Regions from separate parts of the Microbulbifer weihaiensis genome, predicted to be linked through region 4. Evidence: predicted binding sites of a transcription regulator. Region 4 holds the regulator's gene; each other region holds the start of a gene.
What was found. Region 4 encodes LexA, which represses DNA repair genes until DNA is damaged. Its sites were predicted from a motif close to ACTGTNTNTANANACAGT; they were not measured.
Positions count from the first base shown of each region.

Region 1: imuA (translesion DNA synthesis-associated protein ImuA) is a predicted target of LexA. The motif match lies at 3,603-3,620, and genes of this name have one in related genera.
Region 2: ACNKU7_RS12115 (LexA family protein) is a predicted target of LexA. The motif match lies at 5,239-5,256, and genes of this name have one in related genera.
Region 3: recA (recombinase RecA) is a predicted target of LexA. The motif match lies at 4,393-4,410, and genes of this name have one in related genera.

Region 1 covers NZ_JBLWFL010000013.1:151,105-158,762, reverse strand. Annotated here, with positions in the region: gene ACNKU7_RS14525 (cytochrome b) at 1-15, opposite strand, end outside; gene ACNKU7_RS14520 (catalase family peroxidase) at 15-1,067, opposite strand; gene ACNKU7_RS14515 (MarR family winged helix-turn-helix transcriptional regulator) at 1,156-1,647, shown strand; gene ACNKU7_RS14510 (BaiN/RdsA family NAD(P)/FAD-dependent oxidoreductase) at 1,659-2,867, opposite strand; gene dcd (dCTP deaminase) at 2,894-3,463, opposite strand; gene imuA (translesion DNA synthesis-associated protein ImuA) at 3,648-4,370, shown strand; gene ACNKU7_RS14495 (Y-family DNA polymerase) at 4,397-5,911, shown strand; gene ACNKU7_RS14490 (GIY-YIG nuclease family protein) at 5,895-6,203, shown strand; gene ACNKU7_RS14485 (error-prone DNA polymerase) at 6,459-7,658, shown strand, end outside.
Region 2 covers NZ_JBLWFL010000008.1:178,854-186,511, reverse strand. Annotated here, with positions in the region: gene ACNKU7_RS12150 (ABC transporter permease) at 1-14, shown strand, start outside; gene queF (NADPH-dependent 7-cyano-7-deazaguanine reductase QueF) at 30-860, shown strand; gene ACNKU7_RS12140 (adenylate/guanylate cyclase domain-containing protein) at 951-2,345, opposite strand; gene ACNKU7_RS12135 (nitroreductase family protein) at 2,713-3,279, shown strand; tRNA gene ACNKU7_RS12130 (tRNA-Ser) at 3,469-3,556, shown strand; gene ACNKU7_RS12125 (hypothetical protein) at 3,801-3,947, opposite strand; gene ACNKU7_RS12120 (hypothetical protein) at 4,023-4,898, opposite strand; gene ACNKU7_RS12115 (LexA family protein) at 5,474-5,902, shown strand; gene ACNKU7_RS12110 (Y-family DNA polymerase) at 5,899-7,179, shown strand.
Region 3 covers NZ_JBLWFL010000005.1:7,855-15,512, reverse strand. Annotated here, with positions in the region: gene ACNKU7_RS06445 (glucosamine kinase nucleotide-binding domain-containing protein) at 1-857, opposite strand, end outside; gene ACNKU7_RS06440 (sodium:solute symporter) at 854-2,428, opposite strand; gene ACNKU7_RS06435 (MurR/RpiR family transcriptional regulator) at 2,612-3,463, shown strand; gene ACNKU7_RS06430 (CinA family protein) at 3,832-4,344, shown strand; gene recA (recombinase RecA) at 4,466-5,497, shown strand; gene ACNKU7_RS06420 (regulatory protein RecX) at 5,500-6,087, shown strand; gene glpK (glycerol kinase GlpK) at 6,202-7,658, shown strand, end outside.
Region 4 covers NZ_JBLWFL010000006.1:80,785-88,442, forward strand. Annotated here, with positions in the region: gene topA (type I DNA topoisomerase) at 1-2,266, shown strand, start outside; gene ACNKU7_RS08555 (DUF6586 family protein) at 2,266-2,793, shown strand; gene ACNKU7_RS08560 (hypothetical protein) at 2,856-3,110, shown strand; gene lexA (transcriptional repressor LexA) at 3,211-3,819, opposite strand; gene ACNKU7_RS08570 (LOG family protein) at 4,129-4,776, shown strand; gene ACNKU7_RS08575 (DUF6763 family protein) at 4,852-5,184, opposite strand; gene ACNKU7_RS08580 (TetR/AcrR family transcriptional regulator) at 5,413-6,042, shown strand; gene nagZ (beta-N-acetylhexosaminidase) at 6,148-7,161, shown strand; gene ACNKU7_RS08590 (mechanosensitive ion channel family protein) at 7,249-7,658, shown strand, end outside.

The DNA of each region.
Region 1 (7,658 bases), on a different contig from region 4:
TTCCGGGTAAGGCATCAGCTGTCCTCCTGCGACGCACTTCTCCAGTGCTCTATAGCGCGGCGGCGGTAAGACTCCGCGTAAGCGGCCGAACGCGCGCGCAGGATAGGATCCCCAGTAGCCGCCATTCCCTCTGGCAGAACAAGCGGGTCAAAGCTGATCGCATTACAGCTGCCACTGGTTTGCGGCATCGCATCCGTAATGATCACCTTGCCGGCGACCAGTTGCTGCCGCGTTTCCGGCCAGGGCTGCGAGGGGTCGTTTTCATCATCCTCGGCATCCGCCAAGGTGAACACCAGATCAAACGTTACTGGCCCACGCTCAAGGCGACGAAAAAACTCTTGATGCAGGGCATCCTTCCCGTCTCCAGCGCTGGTCGCCGATTCCTCTTGCCCTGCTTTACCCGGACGTGCCTCCCAGCGGACAGCACGACGCTTTCCCTCACCGTCCACCAAGTAAAACGCATTGATACTGTGATAGGTTTCCGTGGCCAGGCTGCCGCTGGGCCTGTAGTCGGCAGCCCAGGTGGTGAACGCCTTGCTTTCCGGGTGTTCGGCGAAGAATTTCTGTATTTTTTTCGGATCCCGCTTTCCCGTCTTTTCATCCGGTGCCAGGGCGGTCAGCTGCTGGAAGAAATCCTGCGGATTACGCACGGCCATCACCGGAGGCGTATTCATCGCCGTACGCCAGACGTCCCCAGCATCAACGGCAAGGCTCAGAGCCAGGCTGCGCACGGGGGCTTTTAGATCCGGAGCTGTCGGGTCATTGCCGGCCACGGAAAAGCGGCCAATCAGCGGAGTGGTACGCCCCGAGAACACGCTCGCCGTTGTGTAAGGCTGTAACGCGCCATCGGACACAAACGTCCCACTGACACAAAACCCTTTGGCGTGGGCGCGACGAAATCCCGCATGGATCGTTTTGCCCTGCTGCAGATTGACAAACTCTTGTGCCGTAACAACGCTACTGCCAAACCCGCCCGCGGCGTAGATGAACGCTCCCGCCAGTCCTCCCACAACCCCTGCCAGCGGGAGATATCGCTTGGCAAAGTAGACCAGGCCACCCTTGTTCATTGCACCTCCGTAATCACCCAAGAAGTATCTTCAATTCAAGATAAAGGACTGGTATCTTGAATTCAAGATTAATTACCTTTGCGTCGATATGAACAACCTGGATCATATTCAGAAGCTCTGGGCAGAGCAGATGCCAGAACTTAACACCGCGGCAATGGCACTGATAGGCCGCCTGCAGCTTGTGAACAAGCACATGACTCAGGCAATGTCGCAGACGTTCCGCCGTTACGGCCTGACCGACGCCGCCTTCGATGTACTGGCTACGCTGCTACGCAGCGGACCACCACACACACTGACGCCGACACAGTTACTGGAACAGTTACTGGTAACCTCAGGTTCAATGACCAGCCGCCTGAACTCCCTGGAAAAACAGGGTCTAATACGGCGTGAAGTGGGGATTACAGACAAGCGGAGCAGGCAGGTCGCACTGACCAGGAAGGGACACACGCTCATCAGGAAGGTGATGGCACACCACGTGGCCACACAGGATCAACTTCTGAGCGTATTCAACGAAGATGAGAAAGCGCGGTTGGTAGAACTGCTGCAATGTTACCTGACGCGCACCTCGGCCGGTGATTGAGGCGGGGAGCTTTATACTTCAGCTCCCGCTGCATGCGCGGAGGCCCAGGCCCACTGAAAATTGAAACCACCCAGCCAACCGGTGACATCCAGCACCTCGCCGATAAAGTACAGGCCCGGCTGTTTCATACTCTCCATGCTGCGGGAAGACACTTCATTGGTATCCACTCCGCCCAGGGTAACTTCTGCGGTGCGATAGCCTTCCGTGCCTTCCGGTATCACCGACCAGTACTGCAGTTTTTGCCCGGCATCCTGTATGGCCGCGTCGCTGTACTGTTTGAGGGGTTTACTTTCCAGTGCATTTTTCTGCAGGAAAAACTGCACCAGTTTTTTACTCCAGAGCTCGCCCAGTGCGGTATGCAGGTAGCTCTCCGGTTTTTTCCCGCGTTGCTCCCGCAACCATTCAGCCAGATCCATGCCCGGCGCCAGGTCAAACTCGACCTTTTTACCCTCGCGCCAGTAGCTGGAAATCTGTAAAACCGCCGGTCCGGAAAGGCCCTTATGCGTAAACAGCATCTGCTCGTGAAAATGCCCTTGCTCACAGCCGGCATTTACCGCCAGCGAGGTACCGGGCAGTTCTTTCTGCCGTTCCAGCGCGCGCTTGTTCAGGGTAAAGGGCACCAGCGCCGGGCGGGTGGGAATGATGTTGTGGCCGAACTGCCGCGCGATCTCGTAGCCGAAACCGGTGGCACCCATGGTCGGGATCGACAGACCGCCGGTAGCGACCACCAACGATTGACACACGACCTTACCGAGTGAGGTATGCACCTCAAAGCCCTTGCCGGCATTTTCTTCATCGAGCGGTTCGATACGCTGGATTTCACAGCGGGTACGGATCTGGGCCTTGGCCTCGCGGCACTCGCTCAGCAACAGGTCGACAATATCCCGCGACTTGTTGTCGCAGAACAGCTGGCCGAGGGTTTTCTCGTGGTAGGGAATTCCGTGTTTTTCCACCAGGGCGATGAAATCCCACTGGGTATAGCGGGCGAGGGCGGATTTACAGAAATGCGGGTTTTCGCTGTAGAAATTGTCCGGCGCGGTGTACAGGTTGGTGAAGTTGCAGCGGCCGCCACCGGACATCAGGATCTTCTTGCCGACTTTGTTGGCATGGTCCAGCACCAGCACGCTGCGTCCACGCTTGCCCGCCACCGCCGCACACATCAGGCCGGCGGCGCCGGCGCCGATGATCAGCACATCGGCCTGGGCGGGAAAATCAGTCATGGCAAAAAAATTTCAGAATAGAACGATCAGGTCTTGGGCAGGGTCACGCCGCGCTGGCCCTGGTACTTGCCGCCGCGGTCCTTGTAGGACACATCACAGATCTCGTCAGACTCGAAGAACAGCATCTGCGCCACACCTTCATTAGCGTAGATCTTGGCCGGCAGGTTCGTGGTATTGGAAAACTCCAGGGTGACATGCCCTTCCCACTCCGGCTCCAGCGGGGTCACGTTGACGATGATGCCACAGCGGGCATAGGTGGACTTGCCCAGGCAGATGGTCAGTACAGAGCGCGGGATACGGAAATACTCGACCGTACGCGCCAAAGCGAAGGAGTTGGGCGGAATAACGCAGTAATCGCCAGTCACATCCACAAAGCTGTCTTCGTCAAAGGCTTTCGGATCCACAGTCGCCGAATGCACATTGGTGAAGATCTTGAACTCACTGGCACAGCGCACATCGTAACCGTAACTGGATGTGCCGTAGGAAATCAGTCGGTCACCCCCGGCGCCATGGCGCACCTGACCCGGCTCGAATGGCTCGATCATGCCTTCGTTTTCAGCCATACGACGAATCCACTTATCGGATTTGATACTCACCCTGTCCCCTCGCTTGTTCAAAACTGCCGGTCAATAAAGAGGCCGAATCATAGCCGGTTTGCCCTGTGCAAAAAAGTGCCAATGAACCTGGTACGGTCTTGCCGCCCCCGAACAACTACTGTATAAATTGCCAGTAGATACTGTATGGATACCCAGTTAACCACTCCCAGGGAGCAAGCAGACCGTGAACAGTGCCGAAAACTTCATGCAAAACAAGCAGTTAAGTACACAGGCCGGCAGTCAGCCAGCACAGCCTCAGCCCCTGCAACAGCTGCTGACCCGCCCGGATATCTGGCAACTGGCCACCCAGCAGCGCCGCCCCCGCACCGGGATCGAGACCGGTTACCGCGGGCTGGATGCCCTGCTCGCCAGTCGCGGCTGGCCCCGCGGCGCCACCAGTGAACTGTTGGTAGACAAGGCCGGTATCGGTGAAATGTCGCTGCTACTGCCCACCCTCGCGGAGATGACCCGCCAGGGGCGCATGGTGATACTGGTCAACCCGCCCCATATTCCCTACGCACCGGCACTGGTTCAGGCCGGCGTGCAGCTGGAGAAGTTACTCATCGTTCACCCCAGGGGGCAGCGCGACCAGCTTTGGACGGCGGAGCAGTCACTGCAGTCCGGCGCCTGTGGTGCCCTGGTCAGCTGGCAGGGCAACGAGACACCTGCAGACAAAGACCTGCGCCGCCTGCAACTGGCCGCCCGCGAAGGCGACGGCCTGCACTTCCACTTCCGTCCCGGCTCAAGCGCCGCCACCCCTTCTCCCGCAGCTTTGCGCCTGCACCTGCAGGGCGATGGCGAGCAACTGGCAGTGCACCTGCTCAAGCAGCTGAACGGAAAGTCCGGCCAGCGTATTCATCTGGCCCGCCGCGCCGACCTGGTGCGGCGCGACCAGCCACTGCACTAACCCCCCGCTTCAGGAAGGAGTTCCCCATGCTCTGGCTCTGCATACAGTTTCCCAAACTGCCTCTGGAGGCGCTCACCCGCGCGCGCAAGCAGGGCGAAGACACGCCACTGGCGGTGGCAGAGAAGAACCTGATCGTGGAGTCCAACCCCGCCGCCGCGGCGCGCAATGTCACTGCTGGCCTCAGTATCGCCACCGCCTGTGCCTATTGTCCGGCGCTGGAATTACTCGAACGGGATCTGGAGCGGGAAGCCCAGCTGCTGCAACAGCTGGCCCAGTGGGGCTACAGTTTCACCCCGCTGGTTTCCCCCCGGGCCAGTACCGATAGCAACCGGAAAACAGAGCAGGGAGAAAGCAGCCCCGCCTGCCTGTATCTGGAGCTCAGCGGCAGCCTCAAGGCGCGCGGTGGCCTCGCCAACCTGCTGTACCAGCTGCGCAAAGAGCTGCACAAAATGCGCATTCAACATTTTATGGGAATAGGCCACAGCCCCTGCGCCGCGCACCTGCTAAGCCAGCTGCCGGAGCATCGCCAGTGGTTGGCCGAGACCAAAACACCGCCGACCCCACAGCAGTGGCGCCAGTGGATCAGCTTTGCCCCCAGCAAACTGCTCGACTGCAACAACAAAGCCATCGCCAAACTCTATGCCAGTGGGATCAAGCGGGTGAGCCAGCTGCTGGCCATACCCCTGTCGGAAGTCGGCAATCGCTTCGGGCGTAATTTCATCGACTACCTGGCACGCCTCAACGGCACCCGTCCGGATCCGGTACCCACTTACGAGCCGCCACCAGAGTTTCACAGCGAACTCTTTTTCCCCAGCCCGCTGGATAACAGTGAGCAGCTGCTGTTTCCCGCCGGGCGCCTGGTGCGCGAACTCTGCCGGCAACTTCAGCGGCGCCAGCTCTACAGCCAGCAGTTGTCCTGGGTACTGGACTACGGCAGCCGCGGCAAGCAACAGGTCAACGTGGACGTTTCCCGCCCACTGTTCGATCCGCAACGGCTGATTGCCCTCACTAAATTACAGCTGGAGCGGGTAGAGTTGAAAGAACCGGTCCAGACGCTCGCCCTGCGCTGCCACCAGCTGCGGCCACTGGAGGCACAGGCCCTGCGCGAGGATTTTTTCGATGAAGGCAGCAAGCTGCACGAGAGCTACCAGCTGATCGACAAGCTCAAGGCCCGCCTCGGCCACGAAGCGCTCTCGGGTGTGACGCTTAAGGAAAGCTACCTGCCTGAGCAGGCCTGGGCCAGTGCCGACAGCCTTACCCTGCACAGCAAGCCACGCGGCCACCAGCTCCACCCGGTGAATGCACCCCGCCCAAGCTGGCTATTGCCGAGGCCGGAGAGAATCCAGCAGCAGGAACACAAGCTGTTTTACGACGGCGAGCTGCAGTTGCTGCAGGGCCCGGAACGCATCGACGGCTACTGGTGGCAACACCGCCGCCACGCCCGCGACTACTACATTGCCCGCGGCAACCAGGGCAGCCTGTACTGGGTATTCCAGGATCTGACCTCTGAGGACTGGTTTCTGCATGGTGTCTATTCATAACCAAAGGCAACCTTGCGTTTACCTCCTTGCCAGCAAACGCAATGGCACCCTTTACACGGGAGTCACATCCAACCTTGTACAGCGGATCTGGCAGCATAAGGAAGGTGTAGCTGAAGGTTTTACGCAGAGGTACAACGTGAAAATGCTGGTCTGGTATGAATTACACCACACAATGGAAAGTGCCATTCAGAGAGAAAAAGCAATTAAAAAATGGCACAGGGCCTGGAAGCGGGCACTGATCGAAAGTAGTAACTCCAGCTGGAATGACTTGTACTCCGAAATACTCCAGTAACAACAAGCACCCCGTCACCCCGGACTCGATCCGGGATCCAGCAACAGGAACACAACGAAACCACAGCACTCTAACTCTGGATACCGGCCTACGCCGGTATGACGCTAATTGCTCACAATGGTATACCCCAAACCACCAGAGCCCCGTCATCCCGGACTCGATCCGGGATCCAGCAACAGGAGTACAACGAAACCACAGCACTCCATTCCTGGATACCGGCATACGCCGGTATGACGAGTGAACGAAAACACCGGTATGCAGTACGCCGAGCTTTTTTGCCAAAGCAACTTTTCTTTTCTCCAGGGCGCTTCGCACCCACAAGAGCTGGTCGCAACTGCCAGTGAGCTTGGCTACCAAGCCCTTGCGATTACCGACGAGTGCTCCATGGCCGGTGTAGTTCGCGCCTACAGTGAACTGGAAAAGCTCAAAGCCACCGGCAGCCGGCTCAAGCTGATCTGCGGCAGTTTTTTTCGGTTGCAGGAAGACGGCCAGCAGCTGGTCTTATTGGCCCAGCACAAAACGGCTTACAGCGAAATCTGCCAGCTGATATCCCACTCGCGCCTGCGCTGTGAAAAGGGCAGCTACCACACCCGGCTGCAAGATGTGATTCGCTTCTGCACAAGTGCGCTTTGCCTGTGGATACCCGGCGATGAAATTGCCGATATCCCCGCAGCACTTCAGGCGCACTTCCGCTGCAGGCTGTGGATTGCTCTCCGCAACACCATATCTCCCGGGCAAAATCTGCAACACCAGAAACTCCTTGCCCTCGCGCAGAAATATAAACTGCCACTGGTCGCCACCAATGCGGTATTGATGCACAACCGCAGCAGGAAACCCCTGCAGGACGTGCTCAATGCCAACTACCACAACTGCTCACTGGATCAGTTGGGGTACCGCCTGCAGCAAAATGCCGAGCGCTACCTGCGCCCGTTGCGGGAAATGGAAAACCTGTTCCCCAGTGACGCGCTTGAAAACACTGCGGCCATTGCCGGGCAATGCACATTCTGCCTGTCCGAGCTCCGCTACCAGTACCCTTCGGAAGTAATCCCCGCAGACACCTGTGCCAGCGACTACCTGCGCAGTCTGGTGGAGTATGGCCTGAAAACCCGCTGGCCCCAGGGCCCGGAAGAGCACATCCGGCAGCAGATCGAAACCGAACTCGCGCTGATTGCAGAGCTCGCATACGAGCACTATTTCCTCACCATCTACGACATTGTGCAGTTCGCCCGCAGCCAGCACATCCTGTACCAGGGGCGTGGCTCCGCCGCCAATTCTGTGGTGTGTTACTGCCTGTTCATCACCGAGATAGACCCCCACAAAATCGGCCTGCTGTTCGAGCGCTTTATCTCCCGCGAGCGCAATGAGCCCCCGGATATCGACGTGGATTTCGAGCACGAGCGGCGCGAGGAAATCATCCAGTACATCTACCGGAAATACGGCCGCGAGCGCGCCGGC
Region 2 (7,658 bases), on a different contig from region 4:
GCCTGCGCCACTGAGGAGAGTCTGAATCTATGGATCGCGAAGACTGGCAAAACCTGCCGCTGGGGCAGGAGACCCGTTACGAATCCAGCTACAACCCCAAGCTGCTGCATCCGATCCCGCGGGCTGTATCCCGTGCGCAACTGGGCCTTGCCGGAGGCGCGCTGCCGTTTACCGGTGCCGACGAGTGGTGGGGCTTTGAGCTGTCGTGGCTGAGCCCGAAAGGGGTGCCGCAGGTGGCGGTAGCGCGGTTCCGCTTTGCGGCGTCGAGCCCGGCGATGATCGAGTCCAAATCGTTCAAGCTGTACCTCAACTCGTTTAACCAGACCGAGTTCGAATCGGCGGACGCGGTGCGAAAAGTGCTTGAGGCTGACCTGAGTGCGGCCGCTGGCAGCGATGTGGCAGTTACCCTGTTTGACGTGGAAGATGCGGCGCTGGCAGTGCACAAGCCGGCCGGTTTCTGCCTGGACAGGCTGGAAATCGAAACCCGGCAGTACCAGCCGGATGCGAGCCTGCTCAAGCTGGCCGCCAGTGGCGAAGTGGTGGAGGAAACGCTGTACAGCCACCTGCTGCGTAGTAACTGCCCGGTTACCGGCCAGCCGGACTGGGCTACGGTGTCGGTCGAATATAAGGGGCCGGCGCTGGATAGGGCGGCACTGCTGGCCTATGTCATCTCCTTCCGCGAGCACCAGGACTTCCACGAGCACTGTGTTGAGCGGATTTTCTGTGACCTGCAGCAACTGGCCGCGTTCGAGCACCTGACCGTGTGTGCGCGCTATACCCGTCGCGGCGGCCTGGACATCAACCCGCTGCGCACCACCACCGGTGAGATCGTATTTCCGGGGCGATTTGCGCGGCAGTAAGAGTTTTGGGCGGCTATTAGATTGGGTGAGAAAGGGATTGTATAAGGGCGTGAAACGCCGGGCCTGAAGCCCGGCCTTTCAGAAAGCGGTCTAGATGATGACCTTGCTCTTCAGGCGCGCCTGCGCCTGTTGCAGTGCCTGCAGAACCTTCTCTTTGTCGTAGTTGCGGATCTTGTCCAGGTCCAGGTGCATGGCGAAGCCCGGCGCGTGCTCCTCAAGGTAGCTCTGCTGGCCACCCAGGTTCTTGCGCAGGTCGGTAACGGAATAGACCTTGACCGGCGTACTGAAGCCTTTCACGCTGACATGTCCTTTGTCGCGACACATCACCGTCTGCTTGATCATTGCCCAGGTCTCGTGGCTGATCAGGATCTCGCCCGTCTCTGCCGCGCTTTCCAGGCGCGCCGCCAGGTTTACGTGGGTGCCCATAACCGTATAGGTCTGGTGGTCGGCGGTGCCGAACACGCCCACGGTGCAGTAGCCGGTATTGATGCCCATGCGGATCTGCAGAGGGTGGGAGATCCCCTGGTCGTACCACTCCTGCATCATCTCACTGACGCGCTTGCGCATCGCCAGAGCCATCGCCACGCAGCGCAGCGCATCTGACTTTGGCCCTTTGCTTTGGTCATCGCCAAACACCACCATCACCGCATCGCCGATGAACTTGTCGATGGTGCCGCCGTAGTGCGCCACGATGCGGGACATTTCCGTCAGGTAGCTGTTCAGCAGTCGGGTAAGGGTCTCGGCCTCCATCTCTTCGGTGAGCTGGCTGAAATCCTTGATGTCGGAGAAAAATACCGTGAGCAGCTTGCGCTCGGTGACGATCTCCTTTTCCTTGCCGGTGGTGACCGCGCGCCACAGGCGCTTGGGTAGGTAGCGCGACAGCTTGTAGCTGGCCAGGTTGGCGATGCGCTGTTCCTGCTGGAGCTGCTCGTTGGACGCTTTCAGTTTTGCGATTTGCTTGTGGGTATAGAACGCATACGCGCAGAAGTAGGTGAATACACCAATGAGGCTTGCCGCGCTGATATTCAGGTCGGCATTCACCACCAGCGCCGGGCGGTGCATAACGTAGCCGAGTCCCACACCGATCAGCATCGCGGTGTTGTGCTCAAACCAGCAGCGGCCACCGCCCTGGGTCAGGGCATTGAACTGCACCATGGTGAGAAACAGCAGGCTGGGCAGCAGGCTGAAATTGGACAGTGCCATCGCCATGCCGATGAGCAGGGCATCGCCAAACGCGAGCCAGCGCCGTACCTGCTCCGCGTTATCTGGCAGGCTGCGGCGAGTAATCTGATAAGCGATGGGGATGTAGGCCAGCAGCAGGGCGGCCATGGCCAGCTGCAACAGTGAGCCATCGCCCGGCAGCGACGACCAGTTGATGGTGTTCAGCAGCGTTCCTGACGCGGCAAAACAGATCAGTGTACGAAAGTAGAGCGGGTAACGGGATTCCGTATCGCGCCCTTTGGTTTCTGCGGCCAGATTCTGCATCAACTGGTTTCTTTATATTCGGTATAAAACAGCGGGCTGGAACAGGGCGGAAGTCACCCGGCACCCCGGTCGCAAACTTGCCGGATTCAGTGAGCAACTTTGCGGTCATGCATTTCTTTATTTGTCAGCGGCGGACAGCTTTGCCGCCTTCCGCGCCGCTTTTTTTAATCATTTAGTGGCATGCGTCACGGACAGGCGCAAAGTTTACCCTTGTAGGGATGGGAAAGCGACGCCTTCTTAGAAACTGGTTTCAATTGGTACGCATGTGCAGGCCGGAAGTTGCGGGAATTGAGTTAAAATCCCCGCTATTGAGTACCACCGCACAAATCGGCTGCGGTGACTGGGCAGTTAAAAACAGGAGTAGAACATGGACGCGCTGGCGGCATTGCACAACCGGGTTTCGATAGGTGTTTTGGCAGATCCGCCGCCAGATGCCGCGCAGCGTGAGAATATTTTCCGCGCCGCCCTGCGCGCAGCGGATCACGGCAACCTGCGCCCGTGGCGCTTCCTTGTGGTCGAAGGCGAAGCGCGTGACCGGTTGGGCGAAATCTATCTCCGCGCCACTGAGCAGGAATCCGGCGCAGCGCTGCCCGAGTCCCAGCGTGAGCGCACGCTCGCTATGCCGCTGCGGGCGCCCCTGATCGTAGTGGCCGTAACCCGCCTGCAGGAGCACCCGAAAGTCCCCTTCAATGAGCAGCGCATGTCGACTGCCGGCGCAGTGCAGGCCATGCTGACAGCCGCGTTTGCCGAAGGCGTGGGCGCATACTGGCGCACCGGCGCGCTGGCAGAGAACCGGCAAGTCGCCGACGCCCTCGGCCTGGCCGACAATGAAGAAATAAGCGGCTTCATCTACATGGGCACCCCCCAGAAAGCCCCGAGACCGGCACCCGAACTCGCCGTTGAAGATTATTTTGCCGAATGGAAAGGGGCGTGATTTCACACTCGGCGAACGACTGGCGTATTTTTTTTCGTTTTTCGCTTGCAACCCCCGTCGGCTTTTTGTAAAGTGCGCGCTCGCTGATCGGGGCGCTATGTTACTGATTAGCAAGGCAAAAAGCCGACGAGCACGCAGGCGTGTGGACGGGAAGCTCGAAAAAACTCCGTCGCTAACGCAATACAATTTGGTGAGGTGTCCGAGTGGCCGAAGGAGCACGCCTGGAAAGTGTGTATACGGAAACGTATCGAGGGTTCGAATCCCTCCCTCACCGCCAATAAACAAAAAAGCCCAGCTATATGCTGGGCTTTTTTGTTTGTCCGCGCTGTGGGCGGGTGAGAACCCTCGCGGTTCGATCAGCTCGCACCGCGAGTTGAGACCGAGGCGCCAGCCGAGCCCGCAGGGTCAAAACACGCTGAAGCGTGTTTTGAGTCCATCCCTCCCGTGTTTCCACTCCGAAGTTTTGCCGAGAAAAGGCTTTCTCGATACTCGTAAATCGCCGAAACGTTTTTTGAATTCCGTCATCTTACGTTCATAGCGAGATAAGCGGCGACACCAGTCTTCTTGGAATTTTTCCTATGGGACAGAGGAAAAAAGTCAGCAAGCGCTTGGTACAGTCCAATGGCGAGTGCATTGCGGCGTATCAAACCGGTTAACTCTCTTTTCATTGCGGCTCCTGCACTGGGCACTTTGAGGAGTTCATCGACACTGAGCGCCTGAGCCTGAAGCATGCGCTCAGCAACTTAGCCCAGCGGCGATGGATATGATGTATCTACCCCCTCTGGCTCAGGCTGGTCCGGTATCTCTTCCCACATCAGCATCCATTCCCGAAAGGTTTCCGTTGAGCTCCAAGGCCATCCTGAGTAGAAGGTAGCTCCTGCCTCGGTGATCTGTTCCCAGATAACCTTGAGTCTACGAGGTAGTTCAACTTGGTGTGTTTCCAGAACCCATCTTAAGTAATCCCAGTATTCAACACCCATGTCCAAGTTGGTATGGAAGTGTATCTCTGGATCGTCGAAATCACCGGATGACAACAGCCTGCGCCTAATCCAGATGGTATGTCCTTTGATGGCACCTGAGGTTTCATAGAGCGAGGGTTTTAGTTTGATTCCGTGTCTTTGCTCTAAAGTTTCGTGATGATCATTAAAGTCATGGAAGCAGTCGCGCAATGGGCTGCTGATATCTACTGCCCCGTCGTTGATGAATTCGTCGAAAGTAGGTGCTTCTTGAATTGTGTCTTCGTAGTGCAGCTTGAGTGCAGAAAACGGAGCATCATAACCAAATTTATCTTGCCGGCAGCAGTTACGATTGGCGAAGGTCGCTCCAGCAGATATCTTTACCTTTACATGCAGGCAAAGCCTTGAAGGGTTCATGGCGGCTTTAGAGAGTAGCTCCCTGAATTCTTCCCAGTAATGCTCATACCGAAAGCCGATATGACAGCTTTGGGCCCAGCAGCAATAGTGCCTATCTGAGTTAAAGGTGAGGGTGCAATATAGGTTATCTCCGTTAGCCGATACTTCTAGGTCGGGGAACGAGTATTGATACTTACACTGAAGCTTGCCCCAGAAACGATGCTGTTCGTTAACAAACTCCAGGAAGACATCTTGAAGGTTTTTCATCGGGAGTGCGTACAGCGGCGCTGCAGCGGGTTGATTTGTCGTGGGAAGTATAGCGCTGACTGGTCTCCTGAAGTAGAGATATCGGGCATGAAAACGTGTCTTGTGACGCCGTATCTCCACTCCAATGAGGGTGGGTAGGTCGCTTTAGGTGTCTGGTGAGAGGCCGTATATCTCCTCCATGTAGAAATAAATCCGTGCATCGTTGTCTTTCTTATTCGTCGGAGGCTGTGCCGCTCGTTGCTTGAAGCTCATTCTGAACTCAAGGGAACCGTACCGACTAAAGTCCAGTCAGTTCTGCTCATACAAGAGTGTTGACCGAAGTTCGTAGCTTGCCCAGAATACTGTATATGAATACAGTAGCGCCAATTCCCGTACCTTTCCTGCCTGTCGCTGTCTCAGCTGGATTTCCATCTCCAGCCGCTGCCTATTCTGCCAAGCCCTTGGTCTTGGACGACTGGCTCTGGCCGACACGTGCAGCTTGCCAGTTGTCCCCTTGGGGGAGTGATGGCCGTACATACCTCATGTTGGACTTGGCCATGCGACCCGTAGCTGGAGACCAGCTCTGGATTGCGGACATGGACGAGTTACTGGATTGGCCTTGTGAGCAGACGCCTGAGTCTGATATAGGCGTCGTGGTTGCCGCTACGATCCGCCTGTATCGTCGCCGGCCTGATCCCAGCCCCAAGCCTCAATCTGTCCATGACTGGTTAATCCGGCGCCCCTTTGCGACTTACCTGGTGAAAGCAGAGGGGCGCTCGATGAGTGATCACGGAATTCACCACGGTAGCCTTTTGGTTGTCGACCGTAGCTGTGATCTGCATGACGGTGACATTGTTATTGCGGGATGTGCCGACGGCTTCCTGGTTAAGCAGTACCGAACCAAGCCAGTTCGCTTGGTGGCAGGTAATACGGACTATCCCGACATCGTTCTGGAGCGAGCTCCACAATTTGACTTGGATGGAGTGGTGATCGCCAGCCTCACTCGCCATCGGGGGGCAGCATGAAGCGCTGGGATTTACAGGCCAATCAGGTCGCTCTTGTCGATGTAAACAACTTCTATGTGTCCTCCGAGAGAACCTTCGACCCAAGCCTCCGACACAAGCCCGTCGCCGTCTATTCCAACAACGACGGCTGTGTGATCGCTAGGTGTGCGGAGGTTAAAGCAATGGGGGTGAAGATGGGGGTTCCTGTCTTCGAGGTGAGGCAGTTATTCCGTGAGCGAGGAGTGGTTGCTCGAAGCAGTAACTACACCCTTTACCATGACATGTCCTGCCGATTCGTGTCGTCGCTGGAGCAGTTCTGCCCTGACGTTGAGCAGTACAGCATTGATGAGAGCTTCCTGCACTTCCACGGCTTTGGTGAACGGCTAGCATTGCATTGTCAACGGCTGGTGGCCTCCGTGCGCCAGTGGACGTCCATGCCATGCTGCGCTGGAATCGCCCCTACGAGAACGTTGGCGAAGGCCGCGAATCACTTTGCGAAGACGCTGGGTGTGCCTGGAGGAGTGCTACAGATCGGTAGTGAGTATCATCGACAACAACTTTTGATGCAGTTGCCGGTCGGTGAAGTCTGGGGTGTTGGGCGGCGATTGTCGAAGCGACTCGAAGCTATGGGCATTGGGACTGCCTGGGAGCTTTCCAACGCACACTTGCCGACCATACGGAAGGCGTTCGGTGTGACTCTTGAGCGCACCGTCAGGGAGTTACAGGGCACACCTTGCATAGAGCTTACCCCGATGGATCAAGCCAAGAATGAAATAGTTTCTGGTCGGACATTCGGCAAGTTGCTGCAAGACTTCGATGCTCTGATGGCCGCTGTGGCCAACCATGTATTGCTCGCAAGTGAAAAGCTTAGAGTTCAGCAGGGTGTGGCGGGGAGGTTGGTTGTGTCTGTTCAGAGGCGAGCACAAGGAAAAGAGTGGCGTGAGGTCTCTGCACACACTGAGTTGCGACCGGCGACTAATACTCCCCAAGTACTTGTGGGGGCCGCTCGAGGTTGTCTTCGAGATGTATTCGGTGAGCACTATGAGTACCGGAGGGCATCAATTATGTTGTCGTCACTTGAGGTTGAGTCGGAAGTGCAGAATGACCTGTTCGCGAGTTCTGGACACCGGGACGATGGAGTGGTGTCTGAATGCCTTGCTCTAATCAATGAGCGGTTTGGTAGGGGGAAGGTCGTTCTTGGTAGTGCCCGCTTGTCGTCCGACTGGGAAATGCAGCGGGCGTTTCTCTCACAAGATTTCACCGCCGACTTCAAAGCGCTACCTGTCGCGCATGCATAGGGCTGTCGAGCTAGTGCGCCGAGAGCGTCTCTGGTTAACGGGGGCAAATTGCTACACAATCTGGGATGAGAGTTTTACGCATTTGAACAAGGTGGCATTCCGGTATCAATGTAAGCAGCTGATTTATAAAGTTTTTTTGTTTGTCTGCGCTGTAGGCGGGTGAGAGCCATCGCGGTTCGATCAACTCGCACCAGCGCGTTTTGAGTCCATCCCTTCCGTACGCCCCTCCGATATTTCCCCTGCTCAGATCTAAGCCAGATCTCTTGAGTAATTACCTTTTTAACCCGAGTGGTCTTGTTCCAGGCGGCTTGATGTCTTTTGTGGGTGGTTTACCCGAAATCAGTAAGAGTCTTCTGTTTGCGCCCAGCCTGAACGGAGAGCCTTTACAGAGAGCGGAGGTGAGGGTTGCCGCAGGAAAGTAGCTGAGCTTCAGTGGTTTCAATTTTGCTATCGCTGCGTATCCGTATCGGATGCAATTT
Region 3 (7,658 bases), on a different contig from region 4:
GCCTCTTTGCGTGCCAGCATGCAGGCGCCATCAAGCGCGGTGCCGAAGGGAGCAATGAGTTTCTGTTGATGGGCTTCGCACAGAAACGGACTCAGTTTGTCGGCCAGCCCGCCGAGAAGGGTCAGGGGAAGATCCTGGTTGTCATTGGCCACGGCGATCAGGCGATCGATTTCCCCGGCCGTTTTGGTAATGATCTCGTGGGCTTGCTGGCAATACGGTAAATGGCTGAACACCAGCGGCGCGAGCGCGGCATATTCCCGCGACCCGGCTTCCCGCAGCCAGCGCAAGATGGCTGGCCGCTGTATCCCGACTTTGACCATGACCTGCTGGCAGAGGGCGCTTACCGCACGGCTGTGAATATCGAGCTCCCACAACAGTGCACGCACGGCGCTTTTGCCAATAGCCGCACCGCTGCCCTCGTCGCCGATTGCCAGTCCCCAGCCTCCAAATTGCCGGATATGGCCATCTCTGGACAGGCGAATGGCGACTGAGCCAGTGCCAATGGAAACCACCACGATCGGCAGGCCGGCGCCTGCGCCCAGCAAGGACGTCTGGGCATCCGAAGTGACGGTAACTTCCGCCAGCCCAAGGTCTCGCAGACGCGCGCTGAGCTGGCTGGCCGCTGCGGTGTCACCGGCACCGGCCAGGCCGCAGGCAATGGAAACCTGTTGCGGCTGAATCTGCTGTTTTGCCATCAACTCCCGGCACAGGCCGAGCACTGTATTGATCGCGCCACCGAGATCCTGGGTCAGGGAACTTCCCCCAGCGCCAATTTCCATCAGGGTGTCCCGGCCACGCCCCAGCCTGGCCAGCGTTTTGGTGCCACCGCCATCAATGCCAATAAAGTAGTCGCTCATGTTTCGATACCTTTGAGTTCCGTCTCAAGGTGGGACTGGGCTGGCTTGCCCAGATTACAGACTGCAAAAGAAACCAGGGTGCCTGCGCAGAGCTGCCACGGAAATGCAATTTCAACCGGGCTCTCGTTGCCCGTCAGTGCACTTATCATCCAGGGTTGCTGAAGCAGGGTAACGACGAAGCCGGTGACCAGTGCCATGATCACACTGGTACTGCTACCGCGACTGGTGAACAGCACCGTGAAAAAGACCCCGAGTAATCCCGAGTACGCGAAGACCATAACGGAAAGGGCAAAGGTGATCAGAGGCAGGTCACTGATCTGTTGCCAGTAGAAGCAGAGGATCGCCATGGCGCTGAGGCATAGGGCGATAACCGCCATGCCACAGCGGCCGGCGCGCACAAAGTGGGACGATGGCTTGCTGATCTGCCGCCGTTCCAGCCAGTTGCGATACAGATCCTCTGTAAGCACGCTGGCCATTGAGTTGAGGCTCGAGTTCAGGGTGGAAAGCGCGGCCGCGATGACCCCGATGGTGACCAGCCCGCGCAAGCCTGCGGGCATTTCATGCAGGACATAATGCATAAACACGGTGACATCGCCGCCGCCAGGCTGGGAAATTGCCATGCCGCCCATCAGCTCGGTCTTCTGGTAAAAGATGTACAGCAGCAGGCCGATGCCCATGAAAATTGCCATTACCGGCACGACAAGAATCACCGAAAACAATACCGCGCGGGCACCGTCGCGTGGTGTCTTGCAGGTAAGCAGGCGCTGGGTAACATCCTGATCCAGGCCGAATGCTGCGATGTTCAGCAGCACAAACCCGGTCAACGTTGCCCAGATATTGAATGGGTCGGCGAGATTCCAGCTGGTATCGATCAGGGTAAGTTTTGATGGCTGTCCTTCGCCGGGGGCCGCAAGTGCCGTGACGATGTCGCCCATATCGACGGGAATTTGCCAAAGCAGGACGGACACTACCGCGATGGCAGCGGTAACATACACGGCGCACTGCAGTACGTCGCTCTGGATCACGGATCGCACACCGCCGATCAGGGTCTGGAACAGCCCGACGATTGCGAGAAGCAGCGTGGCCGTGATGACGTGGCCGGCCGCGATGTCGTTGAACAGGATCATGGAGACCGCAATGCCGGCCATGTAAAGCCGCGCACCGCTGGCAAAGACGCGGCCCAGCAGGTAGATGGTGCCCGCCGCGTGCTTGGCGGATTGCCCAAACCGTGTCTGCAGCAACTCATAGACGGTGGTGACGCGGCTGGCGTAAAAGCGGGGGATGAGTGTACGTGCAACAATCACCGCGGCGATGACGGCGCCGAGGTTGGTGAACAGGTAGGTCAGGTCGCCGCGGTACCCCAGGTCGGGGCCGCCGAGAAAGGTGGCTGCGGACTGAACGGTAGCCAGCGTTGAGATCGCCACCATCCACATGGGCATGGCGTTTTTGGCAAGAAAGTAATCGCGGCTGTCGTTGGCCTTAACCCGGCTGAAATAGTAGCCCGAGCCGGCGACGATGGCGGCATAAGTTGCAAAGATTGCCCAGTCCAGCGCGGTAAACTGCAGTTCCATCTTGTTGGGTGCTCTTCCGGCGGTAACCCGCTCGCAGCAAGCGGGTTAACTAAATTATTCTTAGATTGTCATTATATTGTTATCATTTATTCCTTGGGTGCGCAAAGCATTTCTCTTGGCGCAGTCATTGAGACGCGGTGTTTGCCGCCATACCACCAGGTGTATTCGGGGAGAGGGGGAAAGATGGGGTCGTTGGCGAAAATTCGTGCAATGCGCAATGGCATGTCGAATCATGAGCGGCGTATTGCCGACTACCTGCTTGATAATGTCGATGCCGTCAGAAGTCACTCCTCGAAGCGCCTTGCAGAAAGAATCGGCGTGTCGCAATCGAGTGTGGTGAAGTTCAGCCAGAAGCTCGGCTATCGGGGCTACTCGGAATTCAAACTCTCACTGACCGAGTCGGTAGCGCGCACGGCTATGCTGCCGCAGGCCATTCACGGCGATATATGCAGCGATGACGACGTTAACACCGTGGCCCAGAAGTTGATTGCGCGAAAGAATCTGGCCCTGAACGAGACGCTGCTGATCAATCCGGAGGCGGTGTTGCTCGAAGCGGTCGACAAACTCAACTCTGCCGGGCGTATCGTTTTGGCAGGGGTGGGCGCCTCTTCTCTCGTTGCCAAAGACCTGGCGTTCAAACTGATGAAGTTGGGGAAATCCGTGATCGCGGAGAGTGATACCCATGTACAGGTCGCGAACGCCGCAACGCTCGGTAGCGGTGATCTGGTGCTCGCCATTTCCGAATCGGGCCTGACCCAGGATGTCATCCGGGTGGCCGAAACCGCCTCCGCCCAGGGCGCGGAAATCATTTCCCTCACCCGCTATACGAGAAATCCGCTGACGGAGCTCGCGTCGGTGAAGCTTTTTTGTGTCGCGAACGAATCCGAAGCGCGCAGTTCCTCGATCCTCGGGCGTACAGCGCAGTTCATGGTGACGGACATGCTTTTTATTTTGATGTCGCAGCGGGATGAGCAGGCAAAAGGCATGTTTGACCGCAGTCGCCGCGCGGTCGATATTTTCCGCCGACAGGAATAATTACGCCAACTGTGCATTCGATACTATATTCCGGTTGAATTACCTCTTTGGGAATAATATATTCTTTCCGTCTGTATTTTTTGCGATAACTTGTTTCTGGAAGAGGGCGGGTTTGAAGCGATACAGGCGCTGACTCTTAGCGGAGTCAATTCACCTTGTACCTCCAATTCTGAGGTCTCTATTCGTGGAATTGGTTTTGGGGCCCATAGGGCCCCATTTTTTGCGTACTGATTCCTGCCTCTACATATACGGAACTCACCGCGCCGGAATGGCGAGCTTCCATCTCGACAGGCATCCGGGGTTTTTGCCTGACCGTCGGTTGGGGCGCTATCCTTGCGCCCATAGTGATGTCTGGTAAAGGAACGGCAGTGTCTCTGGAAAAGGAAATCGCGGCCCTGGCCACCCGGCTGGGGGCCGCGTTGCAATCATTGGGCTGGCAGGTTACGACAGCAGAATCTTGTACCGGCGGCGCCATCGCTGCGGCGATTACGTCGGTGGCGGGGGCGTCCAACTGGTTTGAAGGGGGCATTGTCAGTTATGCCAACCGCATCAAACGCGATCTCCTTGGGGTGGATCAGAAAGACCTCGATGAGTTCGGTGCGGTCAGCGAGCCGGTGGTAAGGCAGATGGCCATGGGGGTGTTGAACCGCCTGGACGCCAATCTTTCCGTGGCTGTCAGCGGGATCGCTGGGCCAGATGGCGGCAGTGAAGACAAGCCCGTCGGCACCGTCTGGATTGCCTGGGCGCACGGGGAGGGGCAGGAGCCCGTAACCATCAATGCCCAGTGTATGCACTTCGCCGGTGAGCGGGCGGAAATCCAGGCGCAGACCGTTGTCGAGGCCCTGAAAGGCCTGCTGGCGATTGTGGCAGAGCATGAATGACGGGTTCTGTTTCCGCCGGCGCGCACGGCTCGGTGCCAATTCCCGATTACTGGTTGCTTATACAGTAATTTTTCTCTAAGCTTCCGCCCCATCACCAATCTTCAAGTACACGGGAAAGGTCATGGATTCCAATAAAGACAAGGCTTTACAGGCGGCGCTGTCTCAAATCGAGCGCCAGTTCGGCAAGGGCACCGTTATGCGGATGGGGGAAAAGGGGCGCGAGCCCATCCCGGCCATCTCCACCGGCTCCCTGGGTCTGGACGTAGCCTTGGGTATTGGCGGTCTGCCGCGCGGTCGAATCGTTGAAATCTATGGCCCTGAATCTTCCGGTAAAACCACACTGACCCTCCAGGTTATTGCCGAGGCCCAGCGCAAGGGCGGCACCTGTGCCTTCGTGGATGCTGAACACGCACTCGACCCGATCTACGCCGAGAAGCTGGGTGTAAACGTCGATGAACTGATCGTCTCCCAGCCGGATACCGGTGAGCAGGCCCTCGAAGTTGCAGACATGCTGGTGCGCTCCGGCGCGGTAGATGTGCTGGTTGTAGACTCCGTTGCTGCCCTGACGCCCCGTGCGGAGATTGAAGGCGAGATGGGTGACTCCCACGTTGGCCTGCAGGCGCGCCTGATGTCCCAGGCACTGCGCAAGCTGACCGGTAACATCAAGAACACCAATACACTGTGCGTATTCATTAACCAGATCCGTATGAAGATCGGTGTCATGTTTGGCTCCCCGGAGACGACTACCGGTGGTAACGCGCTCAAGTTCTACTCTTCTGTACGCCTGGATATCCGTCGTATCGGTTCCGTCAAAGAAGGCGACGAAGTGGTGGGTAACGAAACCCGCGTCAAAGTTGTGAAGAACAAAGTGGCGCCGCCGTTCAAGCAGGCGGAGTTCCAGATCATGTACGGTGAAGGTACCAACATGCTGGGCGAAATCATCGACTACGGCGTAAAGCTGGGTCTGATCGACAAGGCGGGCGCATGGTACAGCTACAAAGGCGACAAGATTGGCCAGGGTAAGGCCAACGCGGTCAAATTCCTGAAAGAGAATGTTGATATCCGCAACGAGATTGAAGGCCAGTTGCGCGCCCAGCTACTGGGTGAACTGGCGCCGGTACAGCCGGAAGCCGCGGAATCTCTGGAAGACTAACATTGTCTTTTCTCACCGACACCCCGGGAGGGCAGGAAGCTGCCCCCCCGGGAGACTCTCCCGCAGACCTTCCCGATTCGCAAGTAACTGACAGAAGTCAGACCAGTCAGGCGCTGTTCACGGCGGCAATCGACCTGTTGTCGCGGCGCGAGCATTCCTGCCACGAGTTGCGTCAAAAGCTCGTTTCAAAGTTCCCCGATGCCGACTTTGAATCGGTGCTTGAGCGTTTGCAGGCGCTGAATTACCAATCCGATCAGCGGTTTGCTGAAGTCTTTGCGCGCTCCCGGGTGCAGCGTGGGCAGGGTCCCCTGCGCATTCGTCAGGAGCTGCAGTTGCGCGGAATCGGCAATAGCCTGGTACAGGAGAGCATGGAGCAGTTGGCGCAGGAGGTTGACTGGTTCGAGCTTGCGGCAGATCAGCTGCTACGCAAGTTCCGGCGCCCGGTCAGTGATGCGCTGCCCAGGGATCAGCAGCAGAAAGAGCGTGCTCGCCGGCAGCGCTACCTGGCTTACCGGGGCTTTTCGGGTGACGCTGTGCGTTATGCCATTGAAGAGCTGGATCGGCAGTCCGAGGACGCTAAAACACGTTAAGCCGGGCTATGCCGCTGGCACTGGCCCCGTCTGGCGCCTGTGACTATATTCTACGTGCAGATGGCGGAAGTCCGGCTTCCGCCTGCCAAATAGAATAAATAGCAGGCACTCCGCATGATTCTCTCCATTGACCAGGGTACTACTGGCACCACCGCGTTTGTATTCGACCATTCCGGTCAGCTGTGCGGTCGCAGCTACTCTGAGTTCCCACAGTATTATCCGCACCCAGGCTGGGTCGAGCACGACGCGGAAGAAATCTGGCAGGTTACGCGAAAAGTCTGCGCGGCAGCGCTACAGCGTGCGGGAATCACGGCTGCGGATCTCAGCGCAATCGGCATTACCAACCAGCGCGAAACCACGGTTCTGTGGGACAGGGCGAGCGGCGAGCCGGTATGCCGTGCAATTGTCTGGCAATGCCGTCGCTCTGCTGGTATTTGCGATGAGCTGCGTGCAGCCGGTAAGGCCGCATGGATTCGTCAAAAGACAGGACTGGTGCTGGATGCCTACTTCTCCGGGAGCAAATTGCAGTGGATATTCCGCCAGAACCCCGAGCTCCATCGCCGTGCCCTTGCCGGGGATCTGTGCTTCGGCACTATCGACAGTTGGCTGATCTGGAAGATGAGTGGCGGGCGCGCGCACCTCACGGATCACACCAATGCGTCGCGGACACTGCTGTACGATATCGAGCGCCGGGGTTGGGATGCCGAGCTGTCAGCGCTGTTCGAGTGCCCGTCGGCGCTGCTGCCTGAAATACGACCGTCAGCAGGCTTGTTTGCGATGACGGATCCGGACGCGTTTCTGGGGGGTGAAATTCCCATAACCGGCGTCGCCGGGGATCAGCAGGCCGCAATGTTTGGTCAGGGCTGTGTGTACCCGGGGTCGGTCAAGAATACCTACGGCACCGGCTGCTTCATGCTGGCGATGGCAGGAGATCAGAGACCCCAGATTCCCGCCGGGCTGTTGGCGACCGTTGCCTGTGATGCTTCCGGCCAACCGGTATACGCGGTAGAGGGATCCGTATTTAACGGTGGGGCCGCAGTGCAGTGGCTGCGCGACGACCTGGGGCTGATCCAGCAGGCCGCTGACTCAGAGCAGCTGGCCCACAGCGTGCCGAATACCCGCGGTGTGTACCTGGTGCCGGCCTTCAGCGGTCTTGGCGCGCCGCACTGGGATGCCGCTGCGCGGGGTTCGGTGTTTGGCCTGACCCGGGGTGCCGGTCGCGCTGAGATTGTCCGCGCCACACTGGAGTCCATCGCCTATCAGAGTCACGAGCTGATTGCGCTTATGGGGACGGCACTAGGCGTTGAACTGACCTGCCTGCGCGTCGATGGTGGCGCCAGTGCGAACAATTTCCTGATGCAGTTTCAGGCGGATATTTCTTCGATCCGGGTCGAGCGTCCCCGCCAAATCGAGTCCACCGCCGTGGGCGCGGCATTGCTGGCTGGGCTGGGGGCCGGTATCTGGTCCGGGGATACGCTGCCTGAATCCCTTCGGGAGATAGAGCAGGACTTCCTCCCGCAGATGAGTGGCGCGCAGCGCGAGCAGCTGTTGCGCGGATGGGGGAGGGCGGT
Region 4 (7,658 bases):
CGTGGTGTTCAACGAGATCACCAAGTCCGCAATTCAGCAGGCTTTCGAAGATCCGGGCCCGCTTGATATCAACCGGGTGAACGCCCAGCAAGCACGCCGTTTCCTTGACCGCATTGTTGGTTACATGGTTTCGCCGCTGTTGTGGGAAAAGGTTGCCCGCGGACTTTCCGCCGGGCGCGTGCAATCGGTTGCCGTGCGTCTTGTCGTCGAGCGCGAGCGGGAGATCCGTGCATTCATTCCAGAAGAATACTGGACGCTGTTTGCCGACACGCACACCGCCAAATCAGATGCATTGCGGCTTGAGGTGAAAAAGCAGGGCGGCGAAGCCTTCCGTCCTACGAATGAAGCTGATGCTATGGCCGCGGTGAAAGCGCTGCAGGCGAGCAATTTTGAAGTTGTTGCGCGGGAAGATAAACCCACCAGCTCCAAGCCGAGCGCACCGTATATCACTTCTACGCTCCAGCAGGCGGCGAGTAACCGGCTTGGCTTCAGTGTGAAGAAGACCATGATGATGGCCCAGCGTCTGTACGAGGCTGGCTACATCACCTATATGCGTACTGACTCGACCAACTTGAGTGCCGAGGCGGTTTCTTCGGTTCGGGATTACATTGTCGAAAATTACGGTGAAAAGTACCTGCCGGCAGACCCGAATCGCTATAGCAGCAAAGAGGGGGCGCAGGAGGCGCACGAGGCCATTCGTCCGTCCGATGTGCGAATGAAGCCCAATATGCTGAGCGGCATGGAACGGGATGCAGAGCGGCTCTATACGCTGATCTGGCAGCAGTTTGTTGCCTGTCAGATGACCCCGGCCCAATTTACTTCTACCTCTGTGGTGGTCAATGCGGGTGATTTTGAACTGCGCACCCGTGGGCGTGTTATTCGCTTTGATGGTTTCCTCAAGGTTGCACCCCAGCAGTCCAAAAAAGACGAAGACGTGGTGCTGCCGGATATCAAGGTTGGCGAAAAGCTCGCGCTGAACAAGCTGGATCCCAAGCAGCATTTTACCAAGCCCCCTGCGCGCTTCAGCGAAGCGGCGCTGGTGAAAGAGCTTGAGAAACGCGGTATCGGCCGCCCGTCCACCTATGCCTCGATTATTTCCACGATTCAGGATCGCGGATATGTTCGCCTGGAAAATCGCCGTTTCTATGCGGAAAAAATGGGCGATATCGTAACGGATCGTCTGAGCGAAAGTTTTACCGACCTGATGGATTACGGCTTTACCGCCAATCTGGAAGAGGCCCTGGATGCGGTCGCTGAAGGCGACAAGGGCTGGAAGGACTTGCTCAACGAGTTTTACTCTGATTTCTCCAAGCGTCTCGAAGCAGCGCAGGCCGCAGAGGGCGGTATGCGCCGCAATGCGCCGACAGACACCGATATTGAATGCAGCCAGTGCGGTCGCCACATGCAGATTCGCACCGGCTCTACCGGTGTCTTCCTCGGTTGTTCCGGTTACGCCCTCCCGCCCAAGGAGCGCTGCACCAACACCATGAACCTGGTGTCCGGGGAGGAAGCGATCGACGCGGATAAGGACGAGGAAGCGGAAACCCGCCAGCTGCGTGACAAGCGTCGCTGCCAGAAGTGTGGCACTGCGATGGACAGCTACCTGCTGGACGAGCACCGCAAGCTGCACATCTGCGGTAACAACCCGGACTGTAACGGTTTTGAGGTAGAGAAGGGCACCTTCAAAATCAAGGGATACGATGGCCCGTTGATTGAGTGCGACAAGTGCGGAAGTGACATGCAGCTGAAGTCCGGCCGTTTTGGCAAGTACTTCGGTTGCACTAACGAAGCCTGCAAGAATACGCGCAAGCTTCTCAAGAACGGGCAGCCTGCACCACCGAAGATGGATCCGGTGCCGATGCCGGAGCTCGCCTGCGAAAAAGTGGATGACACGTATATTCTGCGAGACGGCGCATCCGGTCTGTTCCTGGCCGCCAGTCAGTTCCCGAAGAACCGTGAAACCCGCGCGCCGCTGGTCAAGGAGTTGCTGCCGCACAAGGACGAGATTGATCCCAAGTACAGCTTCCTGTTCTCCGCGCCGGTGGAAGACGACGAGGGTCGGGACACGGTGGTGCGCTTTAGCCGCAAAACCCAGGAGCAGTACGTGCAGTCTGAAGAAGACGGCAAAGCAACGGGCTGGAAGGCGTTTTACACCGCCGGGAAGTGGCAGGTAGAGGCGCCGGCCAAGAAGAAGCCGGCGGCCAAGAAAAAGGCCGCAGCGAAAAAGGCACCCGCAAAGAAGCGTCCGACCGGTAGCAAAAGTTGATGAGTAACCCCTATACCGGCAGCGTGGCTTCTGCGCTGCGGAAAGGCCAGCTGTTGCTTGAAGTGGTATCCGGTGGGGCGCGTGCGGATGCGCCCCCCCTTGCGGAAACGGCACTGCTTGAAGGGGCTCTGCTTCACCTGTGGCGGGCCTACCGGGCGTTCCTCGGCGAGCAGGCCCACCAGCTGGGGCTGGGCGCTGAGCCGGAAAGTGCCCGAGCGCTGAAGAAGTTGGCCGAGGCACGGCAGAAAACCAGTGCGGAAATCGATGAACTGGTCGGGTTGGAAGAAAACCCGGACAGCTGGTTATATGGGATGGCTTGGGCGTGGAAGGGGCTCTGGCGGCTTTCCGCCCAGAACCCGTTGGCAGATGTCGGTAAAGCCGGTGGCGCTGCAGCGGCCTCCCTGATTCCTCTGGCGCAGCTGGATGAGCCGCGGGTAGATACCCTGGGTGCTCAAAAATTAACCTTTTGGTGCCGTTCGCTTAGCGAGCTGATTGCTCGCCAGCGTGCCCAGGGGCAGGAGTGGTAGCGGGGTAATCGTGGGCAGCTGTGTTACACTGCGCGCAAATCCCGCTGTAACTGGAGAAGTGAATGTCCTCTGAGACCTTTGAAATCATCGAGTTGTCCAATGGCGATGTGGCGCTGCGCCGTGCCGGCCACAAGGAAGACCCGCTGGTACGCATTCATTTCTCAGAGGAGAGCCTGCACTTCCTGCGCGAGCACAAGGTCGCCATCGCCCGCGCGATGCTCGAGGCCGGTATCGAAGCCGTTCAGGATTTGAATGAGCTGGAGCCTGAGCCCTTTGAAGAAGAGGACGTGGATCTCACCGAACACACGATCCACTGAATTCTGCGACCATTGGCGGCAGCTTGCTGCCGCACATAAAAAAACAGGGCCCATCGGGCCCTGTTTTTTTATGCATGACTGCCAGGTGGGGTAGGTCGGATCAGTCCGCGTGTTGGCGGATAACCCCAACAGCCAGCCCTTCGATGGCAAAATTCTTGTCGCGCATATCCACCTGGATAACATCAAACTCCGCATTCTCAGGCAGCAGCTGAACCGTCGCCTGGTTGCCGCGGCGGCGGAAGCGCTTCACGGTAACCTCGTCATCAATTCGGGCAACAACAATCTGACCATTGCGGATGTTGTCAGTGCGCTGCACTGCGAGTAAATCCCCGTCCAGAATGCCCGCGTCTTTCATGCTCATCCCGTGCACTCGCAGCAGGTAGTCTGCTGGCGGGTGAAAGAATTCCGCAGGTATCTCACAGTACTCTTCGATGTTCTCTTCCGCGAGTATTGGATTGCCCGCGGCTACGCGCCCAACCACTGGCAGCCCAGTATGGTGATCCGGGATTCGAATACCCCGGGATGCTCCGGCCACCATTTCGATTGCGCCTTTTCTTGCAAGGGCCTTCAGGTGTTCTTCCGCAGCATTGGGTGAGCGAAAACCCAGCTCCTGGGCGATTTCGGCCCGGGTTGGTGGGTAGCCTGTTTCATCCAGATAGGACTTGATCAGATCCAGAACCTGAGCCTGGCGAGCAGTGAGATTTGTCATGGGCATTCCTGTTGTCTGTATTTTTATACAGTTGCTGTGATTATATACAGATTTAGGGGTAGCGCAATCTTTCACGGTGGGCGCTAAAAGGGCTGCTAAACTTGGGGTGTCGCTGAAAACTTTTTGCTGCCTGATGCAGCGCGAATTGAATGGAGGTAACGAAAAGACAGGAACCAGTACCGCCGGAAAATATCCCGTGTCCGCTCAGATGTCGTGGGTGTACAGCACTGCGTGCTAAGTGCCTTCGGCGCATTTTCCCGGGACCGGCTCGGTAAATTAAACCGCGTTGTTTGAATAAGGAGAAGGCATATGCTGGATGCAAAAATGCCGGAGGCGTGGCGAGTGCTGCGTATTCAATCGGAACTTGTCGATGGCATTGAGCGCTTGATCAGCCTCAAGGGGGCAGTCACCGTTTTTGGCAGTGCACGGTTCCCGGAAGATAGTCCCGAGTACCAACAGGCCGTGCGTCTTGGCGAGCTGCTGTCCAGTGAGGGTATTCCGGTGATAACCGGCGGTGGCCCCGGTTTGATGGAAGCGTGTAATCGAGGTGCATTTCCGGAATCGGGCTCTTCCATTGGCCTGAATATCGAATTGCCCTTCGAGCAATATCCCAATGCCTACCTAGATATCAGTTTGCACTTTCGCTATTTCTTCGTCCGAAAATTCATGTTCGTAAAGCACGCTGTGGGCTTTATCGCGCTGCCCGGTGGTTACGGCACAATGGACGAGTTGTTTGAAGCGCTGACACTCGTGCAGACAAAGAAAGTCTTTCGGTTTCCGATTGTGCTGGTGGGCAAGCGCTATTGGGCAGGCCTGGTGGACTGGCTGATGAACACGGTACTTGAACGGCAGTGTATCGATGCCTCGGATCTCAATCTTTTTCGGCTGGTTGATACGGTCGATGAAGCAGCGGAAATCATTATCGAATATATTCGAGAGCGCAATGAAACGCCCTGATGCAGCCTAATGTTGCGCGCACGTCAGGGTGAGGTGAGCGTGAGCGCATTCCAATCCGTTGCCAGTTGGCTGTGATCAGTAACCTTCATCAGTGCCGGAAAAGCTATCCCCCTCCAGCCGGTCAACGGCATTCTGTGCCGGCGAAAGCACCGGGCTTCGGTAACCCCCGTCTTCCGCATCCTGCATTTCCTCCGCTAAACGCCCGTAACCGGCATTGGCGTCCTCAGGAGGAGCAGCGCCTATCACTGGCAGTTGAGGCCAGCTGTCAAACTCGATTTCGTCGACGGTGCCGTCGAGATACTGTATTTCGATGCTGTGACCCTGATAGTCCACCGCGACCACCTCAAAAAGGTCGCCGGTATCAAAGTTCTCGAACCAGCTACCGATTTCCGGGGCAATTCTGGCCATGCGCATGCCCTCCTGTTGCGAAATTTTTGATCTCTCGTAGGCAATCTAGTGTTGTTGTCGGCAGCCCGGTAGTTCAATGGATCCGCTTTGCGGCAGGCGCAGGATGGCGCGCAGGCCGCGGGATTGCGGGGTATGGGGTAGCTGCCTGATGCGAGGTTGTTCCATTTGCCGCCGACTGTGCTAGTCTCGTGTGTTAAACAAGCGTTTAAATTAATGGTTTGAATTGGCATGAGTCAGCCAGATACAGTCGGTCGCATTCTGGACGCCGCAGAGGTGCTGTTCGCCGAACGCGGATTTACCGAGACGTCGTTACGCACGATCACCAGCACCGCCGGGGTAAACCTGGCAGCGGTGAACTATCACTTTGGTTCGAAAAAAGAACTTATTCAGGCGGTGTTTGAGCGCTTTCTTACACCTTTTACGGAGCATCTGGACCGAGAACTCAGCCGGCGTGCGAGCCAGGATGGCGAGTTACAGGTAGATGACCTGCTACAGAGCCTGTACAGCGTGGCGCTGGCCGGGCTGGCAAACGAGGGCAGGGATCCAAAGCGGTTTATGCGTCTGCTAGGTCTCGCCTATACCCAGTCGCAGGGGCATATGCGTCGATTCATCGTGTTGCGCTACGGATCCACATACCGCCGTTTTGCCGGGCTGCTAAGGGAGGCGCTGCCTGGGATCGACCCGGTTACTTTCTACTGGCGGCTTTATTTCATGCTGGGCGCCACAATCTTTTCGCTTTCGAGCTTTGACGCCATCGAGGCTATCCTGAGAGAGGATTTCGGAGCCGAAAGCAGCCTCGAAGAGACTCTCGCCCGTTTGGCTCCTGCTGCGACCGCGTTGTTGACCGGGCCGCAATAATCTCCAGTGTGCGGCCGTCACAAGATCTGTCGCGTATTCCATATATCATCGCAGGGCGAGCTACGGGAGTAGCTTGCCTTTGTGTTATTTCCAGGAGGTATACACATGTCGGCCCAGATCGGACCAGTGATGATCGACGTCGAAGGGCTGGTGCTCTCTGATGAGGATCGCGAACTTCTGCAACACCCTTTGGTCGGTGGACTGATTTTTTTCGCACGCAACTATCGCGACCGCGCCCAGCTTGAAGCCTTGGTTGGTGAGATCCGGGCGGTGCGTCCCGAAATCCTTCTTGCCGTGGATCAGGAGGGGGGGCGTGTACAGCGCTTCCGCGACGAGTTTACCCGTATTCCCTCGATGCAGGCGTTGAGTGCGCAGGCAGATGCACAGCGCTTGCGGGATGTTGGCTGGCTGCTGGCAGCCGAGCTGCTGGCGGTAGGTGTGGACTTCAGTTTTGCGCCGGTGCTGGATGCTGACGACGATTTCTGTCGCATTGTCGGTGACCGCAGTTTTGCCTGTGACCCGTTGCAGCTCTTCGAAAAAGCGCGTCCGTTTATGGCGGGCATGCACGAAGCGGGAATGGCCACCACCGGAAAACATTTTCCCGGGCACGGCCAGGTTCGCGAAGACAGCCACGAAGAGCTACCGGTGGATCAGCGTGCGCTCGAAGAAGTACTGGCCACTGATTGCCAGCCCTTTGCCCAGGGTATTGCTGCCGGTGAGCTTGAAGCCATCATGCCCGCGCATATCCGCTTTGCGCAGGTCGACGAGCGCTCGGTCGGCTTTTCCCGGTTTTGGCTGCAGGACATTCTGCGTGGCAGGTTGGGATTTGATGGTGTCATTTTCAGTGATGACCTGACGATGGAGGGCGCCGGTGCTGCCGGCGGCTACAGTGAGCGGATTCGCGCGGCGATGGCGGCCGGTTGCGATATGGGGGTTGTTTGTAATAATCGCGAGGGTGCAAAGCAGGTCCTGGCGGCGCTTGAAGGGTTTGAGCCTGATCCAGAGTCCAGTCGACGCCTCGCGCGGATGCGTGGCAAGCCGACGATAACGTCCTGGGCGGAACTGGAGCGATCACCCCGCTGGCAGGAAACGCGCCAGTGGCTCGCGTCCTGGATGTAAGGTGCGGACCCGAACCTCGCAGGCGGCGTTTACCGCACGGCCTTGATGTGCAATGAAATTCAATAAGATGTAGAGACGGAGTGTTGTGTGGAATCAGTTAAAGGATTTTTGCAGGGCCTGTTGGGGGATGACCGCTTCTGGATTGCCGAAGTATTCCTGATCGTACTTGTAACTGCACTGGCTTCCTGGTTACTGGGATTGTTTGTCAGCCGGCTTCAGGTCAGGGCTGAGCGCACGGTAAACCCCTGGGACGATGCCCTCGTGGGCTCGATCAATCCCCCGGGTTCTGTTCTGATCTGGCTGATGGGTTTGACGGCGGCTGCAGCGAGGGCTGGTTCCGCGACGGACGCCGAGGTATTTACCTGGCTGGCCGGCAACCCCAGGGCCGTTGCTTTCGTCGTTGTGATTACCTGGTTCGCGCTGCGGTTCGCCAAGGCCGTTGAGGTAAACCTCGCTGACCCCCGCTTTATGCGCAAGCCAATTGACGCTACTACCGT